3 regions of the Stenotrophomonas sp. YJH_SMC_8 genome follow, and region 3 is predicted to be linked to each of the others. Evidence: predicted binding sites of a transcription regulator. Region 3 holds the regulator's gene; each other region holds the start of a gene.
The links. The regulator FliA, encoded in region 3, starts transcription of late flagellar genes. The targets are predictions, from matches to a motif close to TAAAGTTTNNCNNNCNNNGGCCGATAA.

Region 1 (9,778 bases), on a different contig from region 3:
CGCGCACGGCGAAGGTGCCGTGGAAGCCCAGTGGCACCGCATACGGCAACCACGCCTGTGCCAGCGGGCCGTCATCCACATGGCGCGCATCCAGCACTGCCAGGCCGCTGCGCTTGTTCACCGGGTCGAGCAGGGTGCCGACCAGCCAGCCGTCATCGGCGTTGCGACTGCCCGGCCGCGGCACGAACACATGTTCCTCGGCCATGATGTCCGGCCCGTAGTGCCACAGCTGGCGACGCCCGCGCTCGATATCGAATGCGGCCACTGCGTTGAAGTACGGCGCCGTGGCCGGGCCATCGATGGTCGGCGCGTACAGGCGCGCCCCCCGGGTGCTGGCCGAACGCGGATCGAACAGCGGGAACTCCACCGCGCTGATGCCCAGGGTTTCCCAGCGAGCCTGTCCGCGGCGCAGGTCCAGGTGCAACTCGACCAGGCTGGCGCCGCTGTTCGCAGCGTGCGCGCCGTCCCCGGCCATCGCTTCCTTCATTGGTGAACGCGCTTCGTTGATGTCGTCGTGGCGCACCGCGCGCAGCACGATGCCGCCGTCGCGGGTGAAGGCATCGCCGAAGTGGTAGATCGCCGCGAACGGTGCCTCGAACCATTGCGCCTTGTCCGGCGCATCCTTGGCCACCACCGCGATGCGCGCGGGGCGCTGCGGTGCGAACTGCATGCGCTCGAAGAAGCTGCCGCCGGTGCCGGTGAAGTCGAACGGCATCAGCACGAACACCAGGTGCTGCTCGGTCATCGCAAAGGCATGCAGGTAGCCATGTTCCGGCGTTTCAATCACATTGGCACTGCGCAGCTGGCCGTCCTTGCCGATGTGCCAGACCAGCAGGCCGTGGCCTCCCATCAGGCTGATCGAACCGAAGTTCCACACGCTGCCATCGCGGTCCGGCAGCGGATGCGCGGAGAACGGCAACGCTGCCAGATCCGGGCGCCAGGTGACCGGCCCGAGGGTCTGCAGCGAATCGGGGTCCACTTCGAACGCTGAGCCGGACTCGCACAGCGCGAACAGCCGGCCATTGATCATCGTCACCGAGGTGTTGGCCACGTTGGCGTCATCGTTGTTGCGCACCGCCAGGGCACCGGGGACGCTGGTGCCGGCCGCCGGGTACTGGAAGCGGCCGGCCTTCTGTTCACGGCTGAACTTCGGCGTGGCCACCATGCGGCCGTGGTGGGTCAGGCTGCCATCGCCGTTGAAGCGCCAGCCATGCACCATGCCGTCGCCGTCGAACCAGTGGTCGTAGCGGAAGCCATCGCGCTCGGTCCAGGCCGGGCCGTTGCGGTACAACGTTCCGGCGAGGCCGGCCGGCAGACGGCCCTGCAGCTGCACGGTGGCCGGGCCGAGGCTCTCGCTGGTGACGCTGCGCCAGCCCAGCAGCCACGGGTGCTCCTGCAGGCCCTGCGCGAAACGGGCCGGGTCACCGGCGAAGGCGGGCGCGCTGCGCAGTGCGGTGGCGCCCAGGGCCAGGCAGGCGCTGCTGCTGAGCAGGGTATGGAGAAAGCGGCGACGGTCCATGATGGCCTCGGGTCTGGATGCAGGAATCAGCGCAGGGTGATGTCGATGGCAGCGCCGGCAGCCGGCACGTCGACGCGCGCCTCGTCGAAGGTCGGCTTGCGCATCACCTGCGGGTTGTTGCTGAAGCCATAGCCTTCCACCGGCATGCCGACCAGGTTGGTGTCGAGCTTGCCGTTGCCGTTCTCGTCGTGGGTGAGCAGTACGGCATAACTGCCGGCCGGCAGGTTCTTGAATGTGAAGTGGGCGCTGTCGCCGCTGGGCGTCGCCTGCTGCGCCTGCACCGGCTTGGCCTTGCCGTCCCAGGCGGCAGCGCTGTCGACCAGTGCAACGCGCAGCGTGCCGGTCTGCACGCGGACATCGTGTACGGTCACTGCCAGATCGGCGGCGTGGGCACCACTGGCCAGGGCCAGGGCAGTCAGGGCGGTGCTGAGCAGGGCGGTGCGGTTCATGGCGGTGGCTCCGGAGGTGGGTGGTGTGCTGCGGTGTGGAGCCAGTCTGCGCGGGGCGCGTTGGTGGGTTCAGGGCCAGTGGTCATCGATCCGACGTGCCAGAAGTCACTTTCTGCGTTGGACCCATTGCCGGTTGCTGCCGCGGCCGTCAGCATCAGGTCATGCCCAGCCTGTTCCGCCACCTGTTGCGTCCCCTCAGCCTCGCCGGCCTGGTCACCGTGCTGGTGGTGGGCCTGTCATTCGGCGTGCAGGGCGCCGGTGCCAGACTCAGCCAGGCGTCGCTTGGCGCGTTCCTGCTGCTGTTCGTGGTGCACGGATGGGCGGCAATGCCGACCCGCGTGCGTGCACTGGCTGCGGTGCTGCAGGCCGTGCTGGCGATCGCGCTGGTTGCCCTGCAGCCGCGCACCGGAACCGCGCCGGTACTGCTGGTGGTGCTGGTGGCGCAGCTGGCCGAGCACTGGCCACCGCGCTTCGTGCTGGGTGTTGCACTGCTGGCCAACCTCGCCATGTATCTCGTGCTGCGCCACGGTGGTTTCACCCAGCCGTTGCTGGTGGTGCTGCTGTATGGCGGCTTCCAGGCATTTGCCGCACTGACCGCACACTACGCGCGCAGCACTGCGTCGGCCCGCGATGACCTGGCCCGCGTCAATGCCGATCTTCTGGCGACACGTGCACTGCTGGCCGACAGTGCACGCGATGCCGAGCGCCTGCGCCTGGCCCGCGAACTGCACGATGTGGCCGGGCACAAGCTCACCGCGATGCGCTTGAACCTGCGCGCCCTTGCGGCCGACCCTGTGCTGGCCGGGCGCGACGGACTGGTGCTGGCCGAGCAGCTGTCCGGCGAGTTGCTGGCCGACATCCGCCAGGTGGTGCAATCGATGCGCGATGATCGCGGCCTCGATCTGGCTACTGCGCTGCACGCGCTGGCCGCGCCGTTCCCGCGCCCGAAGCTGCAGCTGCAGATCGGCGAGAGCGTGCGCGTGGCTGACCCGCTGATGGCAGAGACTGTGCTGCGCCTGGTACAGGAAGCGCTGACCAATGCCGCCCGGCATGGCAACGCAGACACCGTATGGCTGACGATCAACGAAGAGGATTCCCGGTTGCGTATCGACATCCGTGATGACGGCCAGCGCGCCGAGCGTATCCGCGAGGGCAACGGCATCGCCGGCATGCGTGAGCGCCTGGCCGCAGTGCGCGGCCAGCTGGAACTGGCCCGCACCGCACAGGGTGGCATGCACCTGACCGCGTGGGTGCCGGCATGAGCGGCGGCGCGATCCGTGTTGCCCTTGCCGACGACCAGGCGCTGGTCCGTGCCGGCCTGCGCGCGCTGTTGCAGGGGCTGGGCGTGGAGGTGGTGCTGGAGGCCGAAGACGGCCAGGCGCTGCTGGATGCGCTGGCCACCCAGCCGGTGGACGTGGTGCTCAGTGACATCCGCATGCCCGGGATGGACGGCATCGAAGCGCTGCGCCAGCTGCGTGCACGCGGTGACGCCACCCCGCTGCTGCTGCTGACCACCTTCGATGAAAGTGATCTGCTGCTGCGTGCCACCGAGGCAGGAGCGCAGGGATTCCTGCTCAAGGACGCAGCACCGGCCGACCTGCGCGAGGCGATCGAGCGCGTTGCCACCGGTGAGGCCCTGCTGCTGCCGGTCAGCACCGAGCCGGTACGCGCCCGCTACCGCTTCCATGATGAAGCGCCGCCCACCGATACCTTCGGTGAGCGCGAAGTAGCGATCCTGCGCCTGCTGGCTGGTGGCTACAGCAACAAGGAGATCGCGCGCAGCCTGTTCCTGGCGGAGGGCACGGTGAAGAACTATGTCTCGGCCATCCTCGACAAGCTCGGCACCCGCGACCGCACCCGCGCGGTGCTGAAGGCGATTACCCTGCGCATCATCTGAGTTGCCGGCACCAGGAAAAAGCATGAACCCGATCCTGCACGTTGAGATCCCCGCCAGTGACCTGGCCCGTGCCATCGCGTTCTACCAGCAATGGCTGCGGGTGGACGTGGATGCGCCGATCCTGCTGCATGACTGCCAGATGGCGTACCTGCCGTTTTCGGATGACGCGGAGGGTGCCAGCATGGCGCTGGTGCAAGGTGCGGACTACCGGCCCTCCGAGCAGGGCGCGCGCATCTACATCGGCGTGGATGACCTGGATGCCAGCCTCGCGCGTGCGCTGCAGGCAGGTGCCGAACTGCGCTTCGGCCCGGCCGATGCCGGCAATTGGCGAGTGGCCGAGATCCGCGACAGTGAAGGCAACCGCATCGCGCTGCAGGCGCGCGCGCTTCTGTAGAGTCGAGCCATGCTCGACTGCTGTTGATTGCGCCGCCAATGCGTCAGCCGAGCATGGGCTCGGCTCTACAAGGTCGCGGTACGCGAGCGCTGCAGCCATTCATTGATGGCTGGGTCCAGTCGCGGGTCGTCCGGCAGTTGCATGCCGAAACGCTGCTGCAGCACCTCGCGCACATCGCCGACATCGTGCAGCGGGCGCTTGTCCGGCGCCTGCCCGGGGCGGTACTCGGTGTAGTTGCCGCTGCCGATGGTGCGGCGCCAGTCGGGCCCGGTCAGCGACGCGCGCAGCTGGCCCGGAAAGCTGGAATCGGGGTGGGTGCACACGTACCAGTTGCCCACCACGTTGTCGATCGGTGCAGGTGCCTGCAGATCGAAGCGGTACATCGCCCGCCAGCCGTCGCTAGATTCGGCTGACAGCACGAAGTCGCCCTGCTCGGGCAGGCGCTGCAGCAGATAGCGCTCGTGCGGCGTGGCCTGCGGCTGCGCCTCGTGCAGGCGCAGCGGCACGGTCGGGGTCAGGCTGCCGAAACCGGCATCCACCAGCCAATCATCGCCGTCCACATGCACGCGCAGCAGCAGGTGGGTCCGTGCAGTCAGCTCGCCGTCCTGTGCGGCCAGCAGTACACGCGCACTCAGCGGCTGCGCATCGAAGCCCAGTGCCTGCAGCAGGGCCAGCAGGCCGCCATTGAGTTCGAAGCAGTAGCCACCCCGGCGCTCGTCGAGCAGCTTGCGCTGCACGCTGTCCAGGTCGATCGGCACCGCGTCGCGCAGCAGGCAGCTGAGCGTCTCGAATGGCAGCAGCGCGTTGTGGCGCTGCTGCAGCAGGGTCAGTCCGGCCAGCGTCAGCGGTGGCGGTGCATCCAGCTGCAGGCGTTGCAGGTAGCGGGGGACATCGAGCGTCGTCATGGCGGCACCGGTCGGGGGAGGGAGGTCCACTGTGCTCCCCCAACCGGGGTTGAGGTCAAGCGCGGCGGCGATGTCATCCCCCCGTCGCCTGTGCCCGGTACAAAGGCCGCGTCCGTCAGCGATCGGCGTGGGCGAACGAAAAAATTCCTAAAGTTGTGTCAGATCCGGCCGATACAGGTGCGTCCTTCCGCCTGGAGTCTGTCATGTCGGCCGTTGTCCCCCACCTCAGGTCCCTGCGCGCGCGCCTTGGCACGTTGCGCTCGGCGTCCCCCGGCCTGCTGCGCTGGCTGCAGCCGCATCGGCTCAGCGTGGCCAACAAGCTCAAGGCGACCCTGTGGGTCTGTGGGCTTGGCCTGGTCGCGATCGCTGCCGTCTACGCCTGGACCGGCCACGCCAGCGCACAGGCTGCACGCAGCCAGGCCAGCTACCAGCGCGGCAGCGATCTGGCTGCGAGCCTGGCCACGCGGGTGGCCGAAGCGCGCCGCCTGCAGACCCAGTATGCACGCAGTTTCGATGATGCCGACCGCAACCAGTTGCTGGTGACCCAGAAAGCCCTGCAGGCCGATCTGCAGGCGCTGCGTGCGATGCCGATGGATGCCAGCCGGCGCAAGGCCCTGCAGGCGCTGACCGAGGCCGCTGACGCGTTCTCGCAGGGTGTGGTGGCGCTGTTCGAACGTGTCGATGAAATGGGTCGCGGCGACGCTGGCCTTGCCGCGCAGCTGCAGCAGGCGGCCGATGCCCTGCAGACCCAGGTGGACGCCCAGCAGCGGCCGTCGCTGGCGCTGTCCCTGCAGAAGATGCGCCGTCAGGAGGCGCTGTTGCTGCTCGATGGTGATTCCACGCACGCCGATCGTGCGAGCGAAGAAAAACTGCCATTCGATCTGGCGCTGGCCGGTCTGCCTGCCGATGTGCAGGACGCCCTGCGCAGCGGAATGGAGGGCTACCAGGTCGCGTTGCTGGGCTACACCGCCGCGCGTGTCGGGCTGGATGTGGAGGCACAGTCACTGCTGGAAACCGCCGCTGGCGTGGCACCGGCGCTGGCCGCATTCCAGCAGGCACAGGTCGCGGCGCTGGCCAGTGCACAGGCACGCCAGCAAGCCGGCGCACGCGCCATGAGCGTGCTGTTCGCACTCACGCTGCTGCTGGTTGCCGGTGTATTGATCACCAGCCTGGTGCTGGTCCTGCGCGCGGTGCGCCAGCCGATCCAGGACACCCTGCGTTTCGCCAGCGACATCGCTGACGACCGCCTGGACACCACCCTGCGCGTCTACAACGCCAACGACGAGATCGGCCAGCTGGCCCAGCGCCTGGTCGACATGCAGCAGCGCCTGCGCGCGCGCATCGAGACCGAGCGGGCGGTGGCGCGCGGCAACACCCGCGTGCGCCAGGCATTGGACAGCGCGCAGACCGGCCTGATGGTGATCGATGCGGAAGGGCAGGTTGCCTACGCCAACCCGGCACTGCTGCTGCAGCTCGAGCGCCAGGTCGAAGAGCTGGTGGGCAGCGACGCGGTGCGCCTGCATCCAGCGCTGGGCAGCCTGGCCAGCGTGCGCCAGCGCGAGGAGCGCGAGATCGGCCATGCAGGGGTGCGCTACCAGCTGATTGCCAACGCCATCATCGACGAAGGCCAGTTCCTTGGCGTAGCGGTGGAATGGCGCAGCCGTGCGCTGGAAACCCTGTTGGAAACCGAAGTGGCCGCGCTGGTCGACGCCGCCGCTCACGGTGACCTGCACGGGCGCATCGCGCTGGAGGGCAAGCAGGGCTTCGTGCGCACGCTGTCGACCAGCATCAATCGCCTGCTGGCGACCTTTGAAACCAATCTCGGCGACCTGCAGGCACTGCTTGCCGCGCTCGCCCGCGGTGACCTCAGCGTGCGCATGGAGGGTGAACTGCAGGGGGTGTTCGCGCGCATGCGCGACGATGCCAATGCCACCGTCGCTCAGCTCGGCCGCATCGTCACCCGCATCCAGCACGCCACCTCCAGCCTCGATACCGGTGTTGGCGAGATCGTTGCCGGCCATCACGACCTCTCGCAGCGCACCGAACAACAAGCGGCCAACCTGGAAGAAACGGCCGCATCGATGCATGAGCTGACCGACACCGTTGGCCGCAATGCAGATGCCGCAGGGCGTGCCGACGCGCTGGTCAAGGGTGCCGCAGCGGTGGCGCAGCGCGGCGGCGAGGCGGTCGGCCAGGTGGTGGCGACCATGCAGGGCATCAGCGAGGCATCACGCCGGATCGGCGATATCACCCAGCTGATTGATGGCATCGCGTTCCAGACCAACATCCTTGCGCTCAACGCGGCCGTGGAGGCGGCACGTGCGGGCGAGCAGGGCCGCAGCTTTGCCGTGGTGGCGGCAGAAGTACGCCTGCTGGCCCAGCGCAGTGCCGAGGCGGCGAAGCAGATCAAGGGATTGATCGAGGATTCGGTGGCGCGGGTCGGGCAAGGCAACCAGCAGGCCGAGCAGGCGGGCACCACCATGGGCGAGATCGTTGGCAGCGTGCAGCAGCTGGCCGAGCTGCTGGCCGGTATCCGCAGTGCATCGCAGGACCAGCATGCCGGCATCGCGCAGGTGAACCAGACCATCGTGCAGATGGAAGCCAGCACCCAGCGCAACGCCAGCCTGGTGGAAGAAGCCGGTGCCTCCACCGCGCAGATGCAGGCGCAGGTACACGCGCTGGCCGAAGCGGTGGGCGCGTTCCGGCTGCAGCCGGAACAGCGGGCGGCACGCGCGGCGGCCTAGGCGGCGCTGTTCTGTGGCCCGGCGGGGAATCAGCCGAGTGCAGGCTCGGCTCTACATCATCGGGCCCGGGAAACACTGTAGGGCCGAGCCCATGCTCGGCTCACGCCAATGCGCGGTGGCAGGAATCAATACACGTCGCGACGGTAGCGCCCGCTCTCCAGCAGTGTTTCCACCGCCTCATCACCGAGCGCTTCACGCAGCACCTGGTCCACGCCTTCGGCCATGCCCTGCAGCGAACCGCACACGTGGATGACGGCACCACGCTGCATCCAGTCGCGCAGGGCATCGGCCGCCACGCGCAGGCGATCCTGTACATAGCCGCCGTCGCCATCGCGCGAGAACGCCAGGTCCACCCGCGCAAGATGACCGTTGGCCTGCCAGGCCTCGATCTCGTCGGCGAACAGGAAATCGTGCGCACGCTGGCGTTCACCAAACAGCAGCCAGTGCCCGTGTTCTCCCGCATGGGCGGCTTCGCGCAGCAGGCTGCGCAGGCCGGCGATGCCGGTGCCGTTGCCGATCAATACCATGGGTGCACCGGTCACTCGATGGAAACCCGGATTGCGGTGCACGCGGGAGGCGATGCTGGCGCCTATCGGCGCATGCACTGACAGCCAGCCCGAGCCCAGGCCGGTACGTCCGGCTTCGTCATGGACCAGCCGTACCACCAGCTCGACCGCACCGTCATCCGTACAGGACGCGATGGAGTACTCCCGCCCCGGCAGCAGTGACAGCCCTGCCAGCCACAGGCACGCATCCTGCACCGCCAGCGCAGCATCGGCATCGGGCAGCTCGCGCTCGCTGGCCAGCGCCAGCAGCGTGCGCGGCTGGCCGTCGATCAGCAGCGGCTGCAGGGGATCCAGCCCATGTGCCTTCAGTACCGCACCGGCGTGCCGTGCGTTGTGGCGGGGCGCGATATGCAGGATGTCGCCCGCCCGCCACTGCACCTCGGCCGGTGCAGCAAGACGGATGCGCCAGATCGCACCGCCGATGCTGCCTGGATTGAGGCGGTCGCGGCCGAGCAGGCGCCACTCGTGCATCTGCGTGGCGGCCGGCAGCACGCTGTCATCGGTGGCGATGCCGGTCAGCGCGCCCAGCTGTTGCTGCCACTGGCGCAGCGCCGGTACCGCAGCGGCATCGACATCGATGCGCCCGAACAGCGCACGTGCACCGTTGCCCAGCAGCCAGCCATCGAATTGGCGGCCAAAGCCGCAGTAGTGCGGGTACTGGCGGTCACCCAGGGCGAGCAGGCCGAACTGCAGGCCCGACAGATCGGGCGCTTTTGCCAGCAGCCGTCGCGCAGCGCCCCGCGCCGCATCCGGAGGTTCGCCATCGCCAAAGGTGCTCAGCACGAACAAGGCCTGCGCAGTGCGCGCGAGCTGCGTGGCATCGACCCGGGCCAATGGCAGTACCTGCACAGCATGGCCAGCGGCCTGCAGCTGCGCGGCAGCACGCCAGGCCAGCTGTTCGCCCAGCCCGCTCTGGCTGGCATGCACGACCAGCCAAGGTGCGCGGCCATCATCGGCGGCGGCAACCGGAAGCGACTGGCGCAGCCCGCGCGCGGCGCGCTGGCTGCGGCGACGGTCCAGGTACAGCATCCAGCCGGTGATGAAGAACAGGCTCATGCCCAGGCTGCTGAGCATCACCACCACGCGCCCGGGCATGCCGAAGTAGCTGCCCGAGTGCAACGCGAACACGCTGGTGGCCAGCTGGCCGCCGGTGCCCTGGCGCGCGTAGGGGCGCGAATCGAGGATTGTCCCGCTGGCCGGATCCAGTTGCAGCAGATCATGTGCACGATCATGGTGGCCGCCGCGCTGAGACGGATCACCGGCCATCACCCGCACGTTGAGTACCTGGCCGGGCTTTTCCGGCA
Region 2 (9,778 bases), on a different contig from region 3:
ACTGGAGCTGGAACTGACCGAGTCGGCATTGATCCGTGACACCGACATCCTGCGGCATTGCTTCGACGTGCTGGAACGGCACGGCGTGCCGCTGGCGGTGGATGACTTCGGTACCGGCTTCTCCAACCTCAACTACCTCAACCGCTTCCCGGTGGGCCGCCTGAAGATCGACCGCAGTTTCGTGCAGGGCATGCTGCACGATTCGGGCACGGCCGAAGTAACCCAGGCGATCGTGCACCTGGGCCACGCGCTGGGCATGAAGGTGGTGGCCGAGGGCGTGGAAACGCACCAGGAAGAAGACATGCTGCGCCGCCAGGGCTGCGACGAGATCCAGGGCTACCTGTACTCGCGACCGCTCAGCCCGCGCGACCTGGCGCAGTGGTTGCGCCAGCCACAGCCGGTTTCGCTGCGCACCGATGCCAGTGGGGAAGTGGTGCTGGTGCGCTAGCTGGCGACCATCCACGCGTGGCGTGGATCTACCGCAACCCGCTCTGGTGGGTGCCGACCTTGGTCGGCACGAATGCCTGCGCTCGCGACCATCCACGCATGGCGTGGATCTACCGCCCTGGGTCAACGAATCGCTGCGGGAACTCCGACCGCACCCGCGCCCGCACTGCTTCGACAACCTCGGCATAGCGCTGCAGCTGGATGCGATAACCCATATAGAACACCAGCAGCATGCCCAGCATCGGCCATGCCATTGGGCGCACCAGGATGATGGGCAGCACCAGCACGGTCAGGGCCAGCGCGAACCAGCTGCATCGCCCGATCACACGCACCTCGCGGCGTCGCTTGTCGACCAGCAGCTGGCCGTGCATCAACGGAAAATAGCGGCCGCCATAGCCCGGTGCGAAGCTCTCACGGAACGCCACACTGCGGTCGGGCAGTACACGGAACACAAAGCTCAGCCACTTGTCGGTAGGAAGGTCGTACTCCAGTCCGATCAGCGACAGCTGTGTCAGTTCAGCCGGAGAGGCGGCGATGCGCTGGTTGAACAGGACGATGCCGGTGCGGAAGAAGAGCGGTGCCCAGAACAACAGAAGCAGCAGTTCCAACAGCATCAATGCGATTACGGCGATGGCCATCGGTCTTCCATGAGCGGGACCGGCGCATCATGCCACAGCGATTCAGCCCATCTTGTAGATTCACGCCATGCGTGGATGATGTGGCAGCGCGTGTTCCCGGACGCCATCCACGCATGGCGTGGATCTACCTCAGGGCTTCGCCATCCAGCCCCAGGTCCCACGCCAGCCCCAGCAGCTCCTCGTCCGCGCGGGACGGCGCCGGACGTGCATCGGCCAGCTGCTGCAGTTCGCGGATCTCTTCGCGGGCGACCTCTTCCAGCTGCTGCAGCTGCTCACGCACGCTCGCGTTGCGCGGGCGCTCGTTATCGGTGAGGGAGGGCAGGGCACGGATCAGGGTCATGGTGCGCGTACAGGATGCATCCAACGGCAGGGTACAGGCAAAGGCCCCGGGATGACCGGGGCCTTGCGGGCTGCCGGCAACGGCAGCGGACATCAGGATCAGAACAGCTCGACGGTGCCGGCGCCCATGCTCTGCTGGGCAACCGGCTTGTGCGGCGGGCGTTCCCACTCGCTACGCAGTTCGCGCAGGCGGCTGCCGGTGCGCTGCAGGGCGGTGGCGATCTCTTCGTCGAACACGCCGCCATTGCGGTGCAGCAGTTCCTGCAGGGCCACCGCCTCACGGTTGATCGCGGTCAGGCGGTCCAGGTGGGTGTGCACGCCGCCCAGCGCCTGGGTGGCGATGTCTTCGAACTGCAGGGCGCGCACGGCTTCGGCCACGCTGCCATCGATCGAACGGGCGCAGTCGGACACTTCGCGCATGCCGTCGCCCAGCGAGGCGTTGATCTGGGCCACGTTGTCGAGCATCGCCGCCGCTTCCTGGCGCGCTTCGCGGGAACGATCCATATCGCGCGAGGCCATGTGCGAGACCGTCTCGCGGACCTTGGCAATGGCGTCCTTGGAGCTGTGCGCCAGCTTGCGGATCTGCTCGTTGAACGTGGTCGAGCGCTCGGAGAGGTTGCGCACTTCGTCGGCGACCACCGCGAAGCCACGACCGGCTTCACCGGCACGCGCCGCTTCAATGGCAGCGTTCAGGGCCAGTAGGTTGGTCTGGTCGGCGATCGACTTGACGTCTTCCAGCAGCGCGAAGATGCCATCCAGGTGCTGCGCCATCTGGTCGATGTGCTGCACGGTGGTGCTGCTCTGGCCGCTGACCTGTTCCAGCGCTTCGACCAGCTGTTCCATGCGGTGGCTGGCGTGCTGGGCGAAACGGGCAACGTCGAGGCCGGCATTGCCTTCATCACCGGCGCGGTCGACGATGCGCGACAGGGCCTGGCTCTGCTGGCGCGACTTGCGGTTCATCGCATCGAAGCTGCCACCGAGGCTGGAGACGGCCTGGCGGATCAGGTCACGGGCGCGTTCCACTTCGCCGCGCGAACCGTCGATCTCGTTGCCGACGAAGTTGCGCAGTTCGGTCAGCAGCTGGTCCTGCTCACGCAGGACACGGGCATGTTCCGGGGAACGGTGCGCCTGGGCGCGGGTGGTCCACCACGCAAAGCCGAGCCAGCTCAGCGTCATCGTGGTCAGGATCGCCCAGCGCAGGGCGGCCGGCCATTCGAAACCGATGGCGAAGGGGAGCAGCAGGGTCAGAGCCAGGGGGGCGGCCAGACGGATGAAAATGCGTGAGTACATGGACGTTCTCGGGAGGTGCACGGAGGATGTATCGGCCGTACCCCCTTTCTCTTTAACGTCGATGTGCCTTGAAGTGCATTCTGAATGCGCCGGTTTTCCGGCGCCTTGGCGACTTCAGGGCCAGGCAGCGACGGGGTCGGATCCCTTTCCATGGAAAAGGGCTCTGACCCCTCGGGCTCAGGCCAGCTGCCGGTCCACGGCCTCGATCATCGCCTTGCGGCTGAACAGGAAGTCCCAGTAGCTGCCGCCCAGCTGGCGCCACAGCACCGCCGAGCGCACCGCGGCCAGCAGCAGGGCCCGGATCTCGGCCACCACGCCGGCCTGGCCCAGGTAGTGCGGGTTGCCCTGCACCATCACCCGCGGCTTGAGGTGGCTGATGGTGTCCGCGTACAGGCCACCCAGGTTGGCCAGCACGTCCGGATGGCCGCTGTCGCCCAGCTCGGTGGCCTGGCGCTGGGCGCGCTCGATGCCCGAGGCGACCTTGTTCACGGTGGCGCCGTCCTGCACGAAGCGGCGCTCCAGCTGCAGCACCGACAGGGCCAGCTTGGGCAGGATCGGGTCCTGGCCCTGGCTGCGGAAGTAGTTGTGCAGCAGGCGCAGGCCAGCCTTCAGTGCATGACGGTCACCGAACACCTCCTGCGGCGAGGACGCATCGACACGGAACACGCTGTCCACGGCGGTGCGCACGGCGGCGGCGTCGGAATGGCCGGTATCGGCGATGCGGCGTACCTGCTGCAGGGCCTGGGCAATGCCGGCCAGGGCCAGGACGCGGTCGTCGACAGTGAAACTCATGCAGCGATTACCTCAAAAGGGGAAGGGGTGGTGCGCAGGCGCTGTTCCAGCGGCGCATCGGTGGCGGCGATCACCGCGCCACCCAGGCACACCTCACCGTCATACAGCACCAGTGATTGACCGGGGGTAACGGCGCGCTGCGGGCGCGCGAAGGTGACCAGCAGGCTGCCATCGTCCAGCACCTCGACCGTACACGGCTCGTCGGGCTGGCGGTAGCGGGTCTGGGCGGTGCATTCGAAGCGCCGCGCCGGCGGCGAGCCGGCAATCCAGTGCGCGGTTTCCGAACGCAGGCGGTCGGACAGCATCCACTTGCTGTCGCGGTCCTGGTCCACATACAGCACGTTGCTGGCCACATCCTTGCCGACCACGTACCACGGCGCGGCCGGGCGGCCGCGCACGCCGCCGATGTTCAGCCCCTCGCGCTGGCCGAGGGTGAAATAGAACACGCCCGGATGTTCGGCGATGACGCTGCCGTCGGCCGGGTCGAGGATCTGGCCGGGCTTGGCCGGCAGGTAGCGGCCGAGGAACTCGCGGAAGTCGCGCTCGCCGATGAAACAGATGCCGGTGGAGTCCTTCTTGGCGTGGGTCGGCAGGCTGACATCGCGCGCGATCCGTCGCAGGTCGGTCTTTTCCAGGTCGCCGATCGGGAACAGGGTCGCCGACAGCTGTTCCTGGCCCAGCTGGTGCAGGAAGTAGCTCTGGTCCTTGGAGCGGTCGGCGCCGCGCAGCAGCAGCCACTGGTGGCCGCGCTGGGCCACTCGCGCGTAATGGCCGGTGGCGATGCGCTCGGCGCCCAGCTCGCGGGCGGCATCCAGGAAATGCTTGAACTTCACTTCGCGGTTGCACAGCACGTCCGGGTTCGGCGTGCGGCCGGCGGCGTACTCGGCCAGGAAGTGTTCGAACACGCCCTGCCAGTACTCGCTGGAGAAATCGCGGAAGTGGAAGGGAATGCCGAGCAGGCCGCACACCGCCACCGCATCGCGGCGGTCGTCCTCGGCGCGGCAGTCGCCGCTGCCATCGTCGGCCCAGTTCTGCATGAACAGCCCGGCCACGGCCTCACCCTGCTGTACCAGGCGCCAGGCGGCGACCGAGGAGTCGACACCACCAGAGACGCCCACCATCACGCGCGGAGTGCTCATGCGACCTCCCGGACCAGCGAAAGCGGGTGGCGCTGGCCACCCAGGTAATCGGCCACCACCTGCCAGACCAGCGGGCTGCGCTGGCGTTCGCGGGCGGCCCGCAGCTCGGCCGGGGTCAGCCACAGTGCGCGATCAATGCCGGTGTCCAACGGCTGCGCCGGGTCATGCGAGACCGGGCGCGCCGCATAGCAGAAACGCAGGAAGGTCGTGCCGTCGCCGGCGGTCCACTGGTAGCAGCCGATGAAATGGGTCAGCTGCACCGTCCAGCCGGTTTCCTCGCGGGTCTCGCGCAGGGCTGCCTCGGCCAGGCTTTCGCCAGGCTCGAGGTGGCCGGCCGGCTGGTTGAGCACCTGCCGGCCATCAATGGTCTCTTCAACCAGCAGCACGCGGCCGCCGTCGACCACCACGGTGGCGACGGTGGCGTGCGGTGCCCAGCGCGGGTCCGGCGTGGCGTTCAACTCAGAACTCGTCCTTCTTGGTCAGTTCCAGCTCCATGGCGTCGGCGGTGCGGATGGCCGCATCGATGGCGTCGCTGAGCTGGTCGGCGGTGGCATCGGCGTCGATCTTGACCACGAACATGGCGGTGGTGTCCTGCTTTACCCAGCCGCCCATCTTGGCATCCTGCGAATCTTCCAGCAGGCGGTTGGCCACGGCCACCGGGAACTGCTTGGTCTTGGCGCTGTAAGCGGGCGACCAGATCTCACGGATGTTGTGGGTGCCGAAATCCTCCACCGACGAACGCACATAGACCATCTGGGTGCGGTCACCCTCGACGTCGAAGACCATGCGGTAGTCGCCATCCTCATCGACTTCGTAGGTGTAGCCCAGCTTGTCCAGGTGGCGGGCCACGGCCTTGTCGGCGTCTGCTGCAGCGGCGGAGCCGGATGCAGCCAGGGCGATCAGCAGGGTGGAGAGAAGGGTCCTTTTCATGAAGATCCTGTGAAACATTACTGAGAGAGGGTGCAATTGTGACGGCGGGCGTGCGTGCCGTCCAATCTGCGGCGGGCCGACGCAGGCTCGCCCGAGCCTCTATAATGGCCCGATGCCCCATGAGTCTTCCCCCGATTCCCAGCACGAGCACGGCGTCGCCGTAGAGGCCGCGCGCCCGGAAGTGGCGCCGCCGCCGTTCTACCAGGTGATGCTGCTCAACGACGACTACACCCCGATGGATTTCGTGGTGGACGTCCTGCAGCAGTTCTTCAGCATGGACCTGGACAAGGCCACGCAGGTGATGCTGCACGTCCATACCCGCGGCCGTGGCGTGTGCGGTGTGTTCACCCGCGAGGTGGCCGAGACCAAGGTTGCCCAGGTCAACGAGTACTCGCGGATGAACCAGCACCCGCTGCTGTGCACGATGGAAAAGGCCTGACCGGCTGCCGGTTCTCGTCCGGGTACACCGATTCCGGAAGATTGTAGAGCCGAGCCCACGCTCGGCTGCTGCTCACCCAGGCATCCAGATCTCTGCCAACGGCAGCCGAGCGCAGGCTCGGCTCTACAGCTGGGTCACGCTTCCGCCAGTGCCTCCAGCGCCATTTGCGCTACCGTCTCATCGATGTCGGCCGGGTCGCCGTCATCCCGGAACCAGACCGCCGACAATCCCGTGCTGGCCGCGATCCAGCGCAGCAGGCGCGTTCGATCCAGCTCCGCCAGCGCACTGACCTGTTCAAGACGAGCCACAAACCGTTCCGGTCGCGTCGCGACATGGATGCCGGGACCGCACAGGTCCGGGTTGCTGAACAGTGTGGTGTAGTCGAAGGCCCGGTCGCCCAGCAGCCGCTTCGGGTCGATCGCCAGCCAGCCGCGCGCGCCGAAATCCAGCACGTTGTCGTGGTGCAGGTCGCCGTGCAGCGGCCGGATCTCCCGTTCGTCCTGCAGCAGCCCCTCCGCCAGTGATCTGCACTGTTCCAGCAGTGGCGGCAGCGCAGCCCTTGGCTGCAGCAGGTCGGCGAACCATGTACGCAGGCAGACCAGTTCCGCTGGCGGTGCGCTCCGTGGCCGGTGCAGCCGCTGCAGGACCTGGCACAGGATCGTGGTGCAGGTGTCATCGTCGCCCTGGATCGAACGCTGCCGCAGCGAGTCGCCACCGGCACGCTCGATCAGGATTGCCGGCCCCTCGTGGGCCAGCAGTTGGGCGGCGCCGTCGCCAGCCCACCAGCGCAGCAGCCGATGGGCGTTCTGTTCCTCGGGTTCGTCGCTGACCTTCAGCATCGCCGGTTCGCCGGCGGCGGTCAGCACCGGCCAGAGGCGGGCGCGCGGCGTTTCGATGGCCTCGCCATCACGCCGCAATCGCCAGCGGCTCAGGTAGGGTTCGCTCATGCTGGGCGGGCTGTCCTGGAGTGAATGAAGATCAAGCGATGTGTACTGCTAACGCCATCTGAACGCAGCAATCCGCTAGGGTGATGGAAAACGCGTAGTCAGGCCGCATATTGTCCCCATCTGCCGCCGGAGTAATCCATGTTCAGCAAAGACCTCGAACACACCATCGGCCAGTGCTACAAGCGCGCCCGTGAGGCCCGGCATGAGTTCATGACGGTCGAACACCTGCTGTTGGCACTGCTCGACAACCCGTCCGCCCAGGCCGTACTGAAGGCCTGTGGTGCCGACGCCGAACGCCTGCGCCAGGAGCTGGAGCAGGCCATCGAGGCCTCCGTGTCCCGCCTGGCCGAGGATGACGGCCGCGATACCCAGCCGACCCTGGGCTTCCAGCGCGTGCTGCAGCGGGCCGTGTACCACGTGCAGTCCTCGGGCAAGAAGGAGGTCACCGGCGCCAATGTGCTGGTCGCCATCTTCGGCGAAAAGGACTCCCATGCCGTCTATTACCTCAACCAGCAGGATGTGACCCGGCTGGATGTGGTCAATTACCTGTCCCATGGCATCGCCAAGCTGGGCGAGGAGGGCGAGCAGCCGTCTTCGTCCTCGGAGGGCGAGAGCCGCATGGAAGGCGGGGAGGGCGAGCCCAAGGGAGATGCCCTGACCGAGTTCGCCAGCAACCTCAATGACCAGGCCCGGGCAGGTCGCATCGACCCGCTGGTCGGCCGTGCCGACGAGATCGAGCGGACCATCCAGGTCCTGTGCCGCCGCCGCAAGAACAACCCGCTGTACGTGGGTGAGGCCGGCGTGGGCAAGACGGCCATCGCCGAAGGCCTGGCCCGTCGCATCATCGAAGGCTCGGTGCCCGACGTGCTGGCCGACGCGGTGATCTACTCGCTCGACCTGGGCGCACTGGTAGCCGGTACCAAGTACCGTGGTGACTTCGAGAAGCGCCTGAAGAGCGTGCTGACGGCACTGAAGAAGGTGCCCAACGCGGTGCTGTTCATCGACGAGATCCACACCATCATCGGTGCCGGTTCGGCGTCGGGCGGCACCATGGATGCGTCCAACCTGATCAAGCCGGCGCTGGCCTCCGGCGAGCTGCGCTGCATCGGCTCGACCACCTTCCAGGAATACCGCGGCATCTTCGAGAAGGACCGGGCACTGGCCCGCCGCTTCCAGAAGATCGACATCGTCGAGCCGACCGTGGGCGAAACCTACGAGATCCTGCAGGGCCTGAAGTCCAAGTACGAGCTGCATCACGGCGTGACCTACTCCGACGAGGCCCTGCAGGCCGCAGTGGACCTGTCGGTGAAGCACATCGGCGACCGCCTGCTGCCGGACAAGGCCATCGACGTGATCGACGAGGCCGGTGCCCGCCAGCGCCTGCTGCCCGAGGGGCAGCGCAAGGAGCTGATCGACGTCGAGGAGGTCGAGGCGATCGTGGCCAAGATGGCGCGCATCCCGGCCAAGCAGGTCAGTGCCACCGACAAGGATGTGCTGCAGCACCTGGAGCGCAACCTGAAGATGGTGATCTTCGGCCAGGACCCGGCCATCGAGACGTTGTCCTCGGCGATCAAGCTGGCCCGTTCGGGCCTGGGCAACCCGGAAAAGCCGATCGGCAACTTCCTGTTCGCCGGCCCGACCGGTGTCGGCAAGACCGAAGTGACCAAGCAGCTGGCGTTGCAGCTGGGCATCGAGCTGGTCCGCTTCGATATGTCCGAGTACATGGAGCCGCATTCGATCAGCCGCCTGATCGGCGCGCCTCCGGGCTACGTCGGCTTCGACCAGGGCGGCCTGCTGACCGAGAAGATCGTCAAGACGCCGCACTGCGTGCTGCTGCTGGATGAGATCGAGAAGGCGCATCCGGACATCTTCAACATCCTGTTGCAGGTGATGGACCGCGGCGTGCTGACCGATACCAATGGTCGCGAAGCGAACTTCAAGAACGTGGTGCTGGTGATGACCACCAACGCCGGTGCGGCGCAGGCCTCGCGGCGTTCGATCGGCTTCACCAAGCAGGACCATGCCACCGACGCGATGGAGACCATCCGCCGCAGCTTCACCCCGGAATTCCGCAACCGTCTTGACGCGGTGGTGCAGTTCCAGGCGCTGGGCTTCGAGCACATCCTGCGCGTGGTGGACAAGTTCCTGATCGAGCTGGAGATGCGCCTGCAGGAGAAGCACGTCAGCCTGTCGGCAACTCCGACCGCGCGCGATTGGCTGGCCCACCACGGTTTCGACCCGCTGATGGGTGCCCGGCCCATGGCCCGCGTCATCCAGGACAAGGTCAAGCGCCCGCTGGCCGACGAGCTGCTGTTCGGCAAGCTGGTCAACGGCGGCAAGGTCAGCATCGACGTGCGCGACGACGAGCTGGTGGTCGAAGCCCAGGCCGAGCCGGAGCGCCTGTTGCCGGTGACGGTGGAGTAACTTCGCGCCGGACCGGTGCCCGGTACGGGCAGGGACAAGGGCGGCTTCGGCCGCCCTTGTCGTGTGCGGTGCAGTTCAGCGCCCTTGCTGGGCCAGGCGCTTGAAGGTTGCTGCATCGATCGGCTCGATCCAGGTCATAGCGCAGTGGTTGCTTTCGGTCCGAAGCGTGCTGCGGGCGCCGCTGCAGACCTGTCCAGGCGTGCCGGGCGTGAAGAGCGCGTAACGGGCTGAGGCGGCAGCGCCCAGGCAGCGCTTCTGCAGGTGCACCCGATAGTGGCTGTCACCGTCGCGCAGCAGCACCTCGCGTTCCGTACTGGAGGGGCGGATATCGCGATTGCTGCCGAGGGCGATGCACTCGGACGGGTTGGAGGGCTTGCTGGGTTCGGCGGCAAA
Region 3 (9,778 bases):
GTGCCGACCCGCGGCAGCACCGGCTTCGCAGCCACTCTGGCGCGCGCCGCCGTCAACGAACCGGCGCTGCCGGAACAGATCTTCGCTCCGTTCGCTGAAGCCATCGTCGCACCGGCACCGGCCGTCAGCGCGCCAGCCAACCGTGCCCGCTTCCAGATCGACCCGCCGCACGACATGCATCACGAAAGCGTGGCGCCGGCGCTGCAGCCGCCGCCGCTGCCGACCACGGCCGTCGCCGAACCGCAGCCGGCCGTCGCCGCCAGCGAACCGGCGTTGGCCGATGCCAGCGTCGAAACCGCGCCGGAGCCCACCCTCGCCCCGGCCCCGGTGCTGACCGTGGTTGCCCAGGACGACGCCGAGATCCGCCAGCTGCGCCAGGAAGTGGCCGGCATGCGCCAGGTGATCGAGCGCGAGATGAACCGCTTCACCGACGAACGCCTGCGCGGCTGCCCGGTGCGTGCCACCGCGCTGGATCTGATGGACGAGTACGGTTTCGACGCCGGGCTGGCCCGCGACGTGGCCATGCAGATCCCGCTGGAGACCGAAGCCCACCGTGGCCGCGGCCTGATGCTGGGGCTGATCTCGCGCAAGCTGCCGATCGCCCCGGTCGACCCGCTGGAAGAAGGCGGCGTGATCGCCCTGGTCGGCCCGACCGGCGCCGGCAAGACCACCACCATCGCCAAGCTGGCCTCGCGCTTCGCCGAGAAGCACGCGCCGCGTGACGTCGCCCTGGTGACCACCGACACCACCCGCATCGGCGCCCGCGAGCAGCTGTACGGCTACGGCCGCCAGCTCGGCATCGCCGTGCACGAGGCCAACAGCGGCACCGACCTGGACCAGCTGCTGGAACGCCTGAAGGACTACAAGCTGGTGCTGATCGATACCGCCGGGCTGGGCCCGCGCGACCGCGCACTGGCCGCCCAGCTGCAGTGGCTGCGCGCCGCCCGCCAGGTGCGCACCCTGCTGGTGCTGCCGGCCAACACCAGCTTCGGCGACATGGACGAGGTGGTCCGCCGCTTCAGCGCCGCCAACCTGCAGGGCTTGGTACTGAGCAAGCTGGACGAGACCGGCCGCTTCGGCAACGCCCTGTCGGTGGCCGTCGACCATGCCCTGCCGATCACCTGGGTGACCGATGGCCAGGATGTTCCGGACGACCTGCACCGGGCCAGTGCAGCCAATCTTGTACTTCGCCTTGAAGATTTGCGCCGAGCGGCCGATATGCCCTGCAACCCGGAGTTGAACCATGCCGTCGCGTGAGTACGCCAAGCTGACCAAGACCTTCCCGCTGTCGGCCACCCGCAGCGAGCCGCTCGGCCCTGTGCGCACCATTGCCGTGACCGGTGGCAAGGGCGGCGTGGGCAAGACGAATGTGTCCGCGAACCTGGCCGTGGCACTGGCCGGCATGGGCAAGCGCACGCTGCTGCTGGACGCCGACCTTGGCCTGGCCAACATCGACGTGATCCTGGGACTGAACCCTACATTTACGCTGGCCGACCTGGTCGCCGGCCGCTGCTCGCTGGAAGATGTCATCGTCGAAGGCCCGAACGGCGTGCTGGTGGTGCCGGCCGCATCCGGCCGCCGGCACATGGCCGAGCTGGCCCCGGCCGAGCACGTCGGCCTGGTCAACGTGTTCTCAGAGCTGGAACGCGAACTGGACATCATGGTGGTCGACACCGCCGCGGGCATCACCGACGGCGTGCTGACCTTCTGCCAGGCCGCGCAGGATACCGTGGTGGTGGTCTGTGACGAACCCGCCTCGATCACCGACGCCTACGCGCTGATCAAGGTGCTCTCGCGCGAACGCGGCGTGGACCGCATCCAGGTGGTGGCCAACATGGTGCGCGACCCCAACGAGGGCCGCGTGCTGTACGAGAAGCTGACCCGCGTCTGCGAGAAGTTCCTCGCCGATGTCTCGCTGAACTACCTGGGCTGCGTGCCGCAGGATGACTGGCTGCGCCTGTCGGTGCAGCGCCAGCAGCCGGTGGTGAAGGCCTATCCGTCCAGCCCGGCGGCGCTGGCGATCACCGAGATCGCGCGTCGCACCGCACGCTGGCAGGCGCCGACCGAACCGCGTGGCGGCGTCGAGTTCTTCCTCGAACGCATTCTCAAGCAGCGCGGGGTGGCCGCATGAAAGGTGCAGCCCAGTACCGGGAGGTCCAGCGCTCGGCGGCCAACGAGGTCATCGCCCAGCACTCGGACCTGGTGCGGCGCATCGCCCACCACCTGGCCGCGCGGTTGCCGGCCAGCGTTGAAGTGGACGACCTGATCCAGGCCGGCATGATGGGCCTGATCGAAGCCTCGCGCAGCTACGACGCCGACCAGGGCGCCTCGTTCGAGACCTATGCCTCGATCCGCATCCGCGGTTCGATGATCGACGAGATCCGCCGTGGCGACTGGGTGCCGCGCTCGGTGCACCGCCGTGCCCGCGATGCCGCTGCCACCATTCGCCGCCTGGAACAGAGCAGCGGCCGCGCCGCCAGCGCCACCGAAGTGGCCGCCGCGATGGAGATGCCGCTGCCCGAATACCTGCGGCTGATGGAAGACGCCGCACGTGGCCAGGTACTGAGCCTGGAATCGCGCATCGAGGACCAGGGCGAGCTGGACACCGTCGCCCAGGGCGGCCCAACCCCGCAGCAGGTGCTGGAGCGCGGCGAGTTCGGCCGCGAGCTGGGCAAGGCCATCGGCCACCTGCCCGAGCGTGAACAGCTGGTGCTCTCGCTCTATTACGAGCAGGAACTGAACCTGAAGGAGATCGGCGCGGTGCTCGGCGTGAGCGAGTCGCGGGTCTGCCAGATCCACGGCCAGGCGGTGCTGCGCCTGCGTGGCCGGCTCAAGATTTTCGAGGCGGCGGACGCCGGCCTGGAAGAATGAACATGCCCGAGGCGGCTGCCCCCGGCCGCCCGGAATGAACAACAAAGGAACTCTGCTTTGAACAAGAACATGCGCATCCTGATCGTCGACGACTTCTCGACCATGCGTCGAATCGTCAAGAACCTGCTGGGCGATCTAGGCTTCACCAACACCGCCGAAGCCGAGGACGGGCATGCCGCGTTGTCGCTGCTGCAGAGCCAGCCGTTCGATTTCGTGGTCACCGACTGGAACATGCCGGTGATGACCGGCATCGAGCTGCTGAAGGCGATCCGCGCCGATGCCAAGCTGAAGACCCTGCCGGTGCTGATGGTCACCGCCGAGGCCAAGCGCGAGCAGATCATCGAAGCCGCCCAGAACGGCGTGAACGGCTACATCATCAAGCCATTCACCGCGCAGACGCTGGAAGAGAAGCTCGGCAAGATCTTCGAACGCCTGGCGGCCAGCGCCTGATGGATACCACGGTCGACAAGAACGCCCTCGCCCTGCGCCTGCAGGAAGCCCTGGACGCACTGGAGTCCGGTGACGAAGCCGCCTGGCGGCAACGCATCGACGGACTGGTCGCGCTGCGTACGCAGCCGATGATGAGCGGCCTCTCGCGGCTGGCCCGCGAGCTGGGACAGGCACTGGGTGAACTGCCGACCGTGCCCAGCGAGGCCGGTGAGCTGGACGACGCCTGCGCACGCCTTGACCACGTGGTTGCGATGACCGAACAGGCCACGCACCGCACCCTGGACCTGGCCGAGGAATGCCGCAGCCTGACCGAACAGCTGCGCGCCGAAGGCCTGCAGCCGGGCCAGGACGCGCAGCTCGAGCGCATCCGCCACAACCTGACCGAGATCGCCCTGACCCAGAGCTACCAGGACCTGACCGGGCAGATCATCCGTCGCGTGGTCGGCATCGTCCGCCGCGTGCACGAGGGCTTTGGCGCACTCGGCCTGCCGCCGGAACAGCATCGCACCGATCCGGAACTGGCCGGGCCGGCACTGAAGGGACTGGACCGCCACGCGGTCTCGCAGAACGACGCCGACGACCTGTTGTCGGATCTGGGGCTGTAAGCATGAGCGCGGTATCCGACGACATCACTGCCGATTTCATCATCGAGGCCCAGGAAATCCTGGATCGCCTGGGCGAACAGCTGGTGTCGCTGGAGCAGGCACCGCAGGACACCGAGCAACTCAACGCGGTGTTCCGCGGCTACCACACGCTCAAGGGCGGCGCCGGCTTCCTTGGCGTCACCGCCATGGTCGAGCTGTGCCACGCCGCTGAAGAAGCACTGGGCATCGCGCGTGCCGGGCAGGCGGTACTGCAGGCCCACCACTTCGACGCCGCCCAGCAATCGCTGGACTACCTGCAGTCGATGCTGGACGCCGTGTCCTCCGGTACCGAGCCAGGCTATGCGCCGCCGGACCTGATCGCGCAGTTCGACATGAACGGTGGCACTGCCGCGCCGGCCGCTGCGGCCGCGCCTGCGGCAGGCGGCAGCGATCTGATCACCGACGACGAATTCGAGGCCCTGCTCGACCAGCTGCACGGCGGCAACGCGCCGACCGCGGTCGCGCCGGCGAAGAAGGCCGACGATGGCCTGATCAGCGAAGACGAGTTCGAAGCCCTGCTGGACCAGCTGCACGGCGGCGCTGCGCCAGGCGCCAAGCCTGCTGCCGCCGTCGCGGCGGCACCCGCCGCAGCACCGCGCCCGGCCCCCGTCCCGGCGCCCGCAGCCAAGCCGGCAGCCAAGCCGATGGCCGAGGCCGAGCACACCGTGCGCGTGGACACCAAGCGCCTGGATGCGATCGTCAACCTGATCGGCGAACTGGTGCTGTCACGCAACCGCCTGAAGACCCTGCGTGCACGCCTGCGCGACGAGGAGCTGGACCGCGCCGTATCGACGCTGGACATCGCCACTGCCCGCCTGCAGTCGGCGGTGATGCGTACCCGCATGCAGCCGGTGGGCAAGGTGTTCTCGCGCTTCCCAAAGGTCGCCCGCGACGTCGCCCGCTCGCTGAAGAAGGAAGTGGACCTCGAGCTGGTCGGCGCCGAGACCGAGCTCGACCGCAACCTGGTCGAAGCGCTGGCCGACCCGCTGGTGCACCTGGTCCGCAACGCCATCGACCACGGCGTGGAAATGCCCGAGCTGCGTGAAGCGCAGGGCAAGCCGCGGATGGGCCATGTGCGCCTGTCGGCGCAACAGGAAGGTGACTACGTCAGCATCGAGGTGCAGGACGATGGCGCCGGCATCGACCCGGAAAAGCTGCGTGCCAAGGCGCGCGAAAAGGGCCTGATCGATCCGGAAGCCGCCGCTCGCCTGAGCAGCGAGGAATGCCTGCACCTGGTGTTCCTGCCCGGCTTCTCGACCAAGCAGCAGGTCACCGATATTTCCGGCCGCGGCGTCGGCATGGACGTGGTGCAGTCGCGCATCCGCGAACTGAGCGGCCAGATCCAGATCCAGTCGGAACTGGGGCGTGGCAGCCGCTTCCTGATCCGCGTGCCGCTCACCCTGGCGATCCTGCCGACCCTGCTGGTGCAGGCCGGCGAGGACGTCTACGCGCTACCGCTGGCGCGTGTGATGGAAGTGCTGCACGCACCGCGCACGTCGCTGGGCTGGTTCGATGGCCGCGCCGTGCTCGACCGCCGCTCGCACACCCTGCCGCTGGTCGACCTGCGCCAGTGGCTGGATGTGACGCCCGCCGCGTCGACCCTGCTGACCATCGTGGTGCTGCAGGCCGGTGAAGCGCGCTTCGGACTGGTCGTGGACCAGGTGCGCGGGCGCGAGGAAGTGGTCATCAAGCCACTGCCGAAAGCGCTGCGCGGCCTGCGCGGTTATGCCGGTGCAACCTTGATCGGCGATGGTCGCATGGCACTGATCCTGGACGTGGACGGCATCCGCTGAACCCCGCCGGGCATGACCCGGCGACCCGAAAACTGTGACTACCGTCTGTACGCGTTCTCCCGGTGTCTCAAGTCCCATTCATACAAGCCGATACCGGAACCATGGATAGACTCAGCCTCATTGGACTCTTTCTCGCCCTGGCCTCGCTGGTCGGTGGCAGCATCCTCAAGGGCGCCGGCCTGGCATCGCTGTGGTCGCCTGCGGCGTTCGTGATCGTCATCGTCGGCACCGTTGCCGCGATCCTGCTGCACACCTCGCCGGCGGTGTTCAAGCATGCGTTCAAGATCGTGCGCTGGGTCGTGCGCCCGCCGCACAGCGATCGCCGCGAACTGATCCAGCAGATCGTCGAGTGGAGCAACATCGCCCGTCGCCAGGGCCTGCTGGGCCTGGAATCGCAGGTGGAAGCGCAGCAGGACCCGTTCCTGCGCAAGGGCCTACAGCTACTGGTGGACGGCGTCGAGCCCGAATCGATGCGGCACATGCTGGAAATCGAACTGGGCAGCCAGGAACACCAGGACCAGGCCGGTGCCAAGGTATTCGAGGCGATGGGCATCTACGCGCCCACGCTGGGCATCATCGGCGCCGTGCTCGGCCTGATCGCGGTGATGAAGAACCTGGCCGACCCGAGCAAGCTGGGCCACGGCATCGCTGCCGCGTTCACCGCCACCATCTACGGCATCGCCTCGGCCAACCTGCTGTTCCTGCCGATCGCCGCCAAGCTCAAGAGTGTGATCTCGCACAACACGCGCGACCGCGAAATGGTCATCGAAGGCCTGATCTCGATCGCCCAGGGCGAGAACCCGCGCAACATCGAAACCAACCTCTCCGGCTTCCTGCACTGACATGGCCCGCCGCAAGCACCACGAAGAGCACGCCAACCATGAAGCATGGGCGATCCCCTATGCCGACCTGATGACGCTGCTGCTCGCCTTCTTCGTGGTCATGTACGCGATCTCTTCGGTCAACGAGGGCAAGTACCGGATCATGGCCGACGCGCTCACCGATGCCTTTGGTGGTGCGCCGCGCACGATCAACCCGGTGCAGGTCGGCAACAAGCAGGTGCAGGGCGGCGGCTGGGACAGCCCGTCGGTGATCAAGTCCGGCACCAAGGTCGGCCCCTCCGCGCCGGCGCCGTCGCACGACCCGACCCTGCTGCCGTCGATGGCGTCGCAGATGCGCATGCCGGTTTCGGTGCACAACCAGGAACAGATCGCCCGGGCCGAGCGCCAGCTCAACAGCATCGCCGACCGCCTCACCGCTGCACTGGCGCCGCTGATCGACCGCGGCATGATCAGCGTGCGCCGCACCGAGCTGTGGATCGAAGTGGAGATCAACAGCGACATCCTGTTCCCCACCGGCTCGGCCGCGCTGGACGTGCATGCACGGCAGACGCTGGCCAGCCTGGCCGAGGTGCTGCGTGACGTGCCCAACAGCGTGCGCGTGGAAGGCCACACCGACAACGTGCCGATCGCCACCGCCACCTTCCCCTCCAACTGGGAGCTGTCAGCCGGACGCGCGGCCAGCGTCGTGCACCTGTTCGCCGACCAGGGCGTGCAGCCGTCGCGGCTGGCGATGGTCGGCTATGGCCAGTTCCGCCCGCGCGAAGACAACGACAGCGCACAGGGGCGCAACCGCAACCGCCGGGTGATGGTCATCATCCTGGCCGACACCTCGCATTCGGTGGATCCACTTGGCCAGCGCCTCAATGCGGCCACCGGCGCCGCCGACAACAGCGCCACCGAACAAGCCGCCGCAACTCCGGCTACCGCCCCCACCTCCCCCATCGCACCGGTGAAGTTGCCGCCGGTGCCGGCTGGCAGCCGTGTCGGCGCCGCCGTTCCCCCGGCAATGAAGGAGTAAACCGATGCGCATCTGGGCAGTCGCCAACCAGAAGGGCGGAGTCGGCAAGACCACCACCACCCTCGCCCTCGGCCGTGGCCTGGCCGCGCTTGGCCATCGCGTGCTGCTGATCGACCTCGATCCGCATGCCTCGCTCAGCCGCGCCTTCGGCGTGCCGGTGGATCCGCCGCCGGCCGGCGTACTGGAACTGTTCGGCGCCCCACCGGCCGACCTCGCCAGCCTGTGCCACGCCAGCAACATCCACGGCCTGGACTATGTCTGCGCGCAATCGGCGCTGGCCACGCTGGAACGCCGCAGCGCCAACCAGCCCGGCCTCGGCCTGGCCCTGCAGAATGCACTGGCACGCCACCAGGGCCAGCACGACTACATCCTGCTGGACTGTGCCCCCACCCTTGGCCTGTTGATGATCAACGCGCTGGCCGCTGCCGACCGCCTGATCATTCCCACCCAGGCCGAGCCGCTGGCCCTGCATGGCCTGGATGGCATGGTCCGCACCGGCGAGATGGTCGAGCGCTCGCGGCGCCGCCCCCTGCCGATCTCGATCCTGCCGACCCTGTTCGACCGCCGCACCCGCGCCGGCAACGAATCGCTGCGCACCATGCAGGATCGTCATGGCAGCCGGGTGTGGGAAGACGCGATTCCGATCGACACCCGCATCAGCAATGCCGCAGGCCTGACCCTGCCCAGCGTCGGCGAGGACTACCCAGGCCGTGGCCTGGCTGCCTACCGCCGTGCACTGAACTGGATCCTCGGCGAGGATGCCCGCGCCCTGGAGCAGGCCGCATGAACAGCACAGGCGTATTGGACGACTACCTGGACGAACTGCTGGGCGAAGCGATTGTGGCGACGCCGCCTGCCACGCCGTCACCCGACAATGCCGGCCCCTGCCCGACGAGCGCGGTAGCGCCCGAGCGTGAGCCGACCTGGGACGACCTGCCCGCCGAAGTCATCTACGAGACGGACGCCGTCGTCGCGCAGCCCGCTGCAGACGACGCAGCCCTGGAGGCCGCCTTCGACGCCGCCTCCACGCCGGCGACCGTGACCGACACGGAACGCGAGCCCACCTGGGACGACCTGCCGGCCGAAGTGATACATGAAACCGGAACCGTCGCCGCAGCCGAGGACACGGCCGCGCTGGAGGCCGCTTTCGAGGCCGCCACCAGCGGTAGCGCCGGGCCGCGCCCGGCGAGCGAAGCGGCCGCCGAACGCGAGCCGACATGGGACGACCTGCCCGATGATGTCGTTCATGAGACCGCACCCGCCCTCGCTCCGGTCACAACCAAGGCCGCCCCAGAGCCCACCTGGGACGACCTGCCCGACGAAGTGATCTACGAGACCGACGCGGCCGACAGCCATCACCTCGCCCACACCGACAGCCCAGGGCTGCAGGCAGCATTCGAAGCCGCCGCCGGCGGCGAGGATGTCCCCACGCCGCCGCCGGCCGTGGTCGCGCCCCCGGCACCGCGCCCCGCACCCGTACCTGCCCCGCCTGCACGCGCTGCAGCCGCGCCGCCCCCGCGCGTTGCCGTGGATGCCCCGGCCACCAGCCGTCCCGGCACGTGGCAGGAGCTGCAGGCACAGGCGCACCAGCCCGCCAGCAGCCCGCACCCGCAGAACCGCCGCGCCGGCGAGCGCACCTCGCGCTGGCTGCGCCTTCGCTGCGGGACCCAGGCGTATGCGCTCGAACTGCTGAAAGTGCAGGAAGTGGTGTTGCCGGTGCCGCTGCTGCCGTTGCGCGGCACCGCACCGGCGATGCTCGGGATCATGAACCTGCGTGGCCAGGTGGTGCCGGTGATGGACCTCGGCCTGCACCTCGGTGCCGCGGCGGCGGAAGACGACGCCCAGACCCGCATCGTGGTGCTGGAAGAGGATGGCGAGACCATCGGCCTGCGTGTGTCGGCAGTGGAAGATGTCGCCAACCTCACCGATTCGCAGATCGAACCCCCGGATACCGCCCGCATCTGCCAGATCTCCAATGATCTGTTCCGCGGCGTCGCCCGGGTCAGCCAGCGCCCGATGATCCTGCTGGACGCCACACGTCTGTTGAGTTGAACGAAAAAAGGGGACGGAGGGGATTAAGTCGCAATTGCCCGCGCCGCTCCGAGGCTACCTGTAGCAACGGCGACCGCGCAGTGGGGACGTAAGGTGTTGATCCAACGG

Region 1: the regulator FliA is predicted to act here: its motif matches at 5,313-5,339, upstream of AC5P88_RS06930 (methyl-accepting chemotaxis protein).
Region 2: the regulator FliA is predicted to act here: its motif matches at 2,743-2,769, upstream of AC5P88_RS13495 (methyl-accepting chemotaxis protein).

The regions. Positions count from the first base shown of each region.
Region 1 covers NZ_JCAFUL010000004.1:271,417-281,194, reverse strand. The annotation lists gene AC5P88_RS06960 (carotenoid oxygenase family protein) at 1-1,519, opposite strand, end outside; gene AC5P88_RS06955 (DUF2141 domain-containing protein) at 1,546-1,968, opposite strand; gene AC5P88_RS06950 (sensor histidine kinase) at 2,130-3,230, shown strand; gene AC5P88_RS06945 (response regulator transcription factor) at 3,227-3,865, shown strand; gene AC5P88_RS06940 (VOC family protein) at 3,888-4,259, shown strand; gene AC5P88_RS06935 (arylamine N-acetyltransferase family protein) at 4,325-5,164, opposite strand; gene AC5P88_RS06930 (methyl-accepting chemotaxis protein) at 5,368-7,908, shown strand; gene AC5P88_RS06925 (PepSY domain-containing protein) at 8,034-9,778, opposite strand, start outside.
Region 2 covers NZ_JCAFUL010000009.1:194,386-204,163, reverse strand. The annotation lists gene AC5P88_RS13510 (bifunctional diguanylate cyclase/phosphodiesterase) at 1-448, shown strand, start outside; gene AC5P88_RS13505 (hypothetical protein) at 558-1,085, opposite strand; gene AC5P88_RS13500 (hypothetical protein) at 1,210-1,425, opposite strand; gene AC5P88_RS13495 (methyl-accepting chemotaxis protein) at 1,524-2,714, opposite strand; gene hflD (high frequency lysogenization protein HflD) at 2,892-3,506, opposite strand; gene mnmA (tRNA 2-thiouridine(34) synthase MnmA) at 3,503-4,645, opposite strand; gene AC5P88_RS13480 (NUDIX hydrolase) at 4,642-5,103, opposite strand; gene AC5P88_RS13475 (hypothetical protein) at 5,105-5,575, opposite strand; gene clpS (ATP-dependent Clp protease adapter ClpS) at 5,688-6,014, shown strand; gene AC5P88_RS13465 (APH(6) family putative aminoglycoside O-phosphotransferase) at 6,149-6,961, opposite strand; gene clpA (ATP-dependent Clp protease ATP-binding subunit ClpA) at 7,100-9,385, shown strand; gene AC5P88_RS13455 (hypothetical protein) at 9,461-9,778, opposite strand, start outside.
Region 3 covers NZ_JCAFUL010000025.1:29,028-38,805, forward strand. The annotation lists gene flhF (flagellar biosynthesis GTPase FlhF) at 1-1,257, shown strand, start outside; gene AC5P88_RS19735 (MinD/ParA family ATP-binding protein) at 1,244-2,131, shown strand; gene AC5P88_RS19740 (RNA polymerase sigma factor FliA) at 2,128-2,871, shown strand; gene cheY (chemotaxis response regulator CheY) at 2,929-3,321, shown strand; gene AC5P88_RS19750 (protein phosphatase CheZ) at 3,321-3,926, shown strand; gene AC5P88_RS19755 (chemotaxis protein CheA) at 3,929-5,758, shown strand; gene AC5P88_RS19760 (flagellar motor protein) at 5,860-6,600, shown strand; gene motD (flagellar motor protein MotD) at 6,602-7,618, shown strand; gene AC5P88_RS19770 (ParA family protein) at 7,623-8,405, shown strand; gene AC5P88_RS19775 (chemotaxis protein CheW) at 8,402-9,670, shown strand.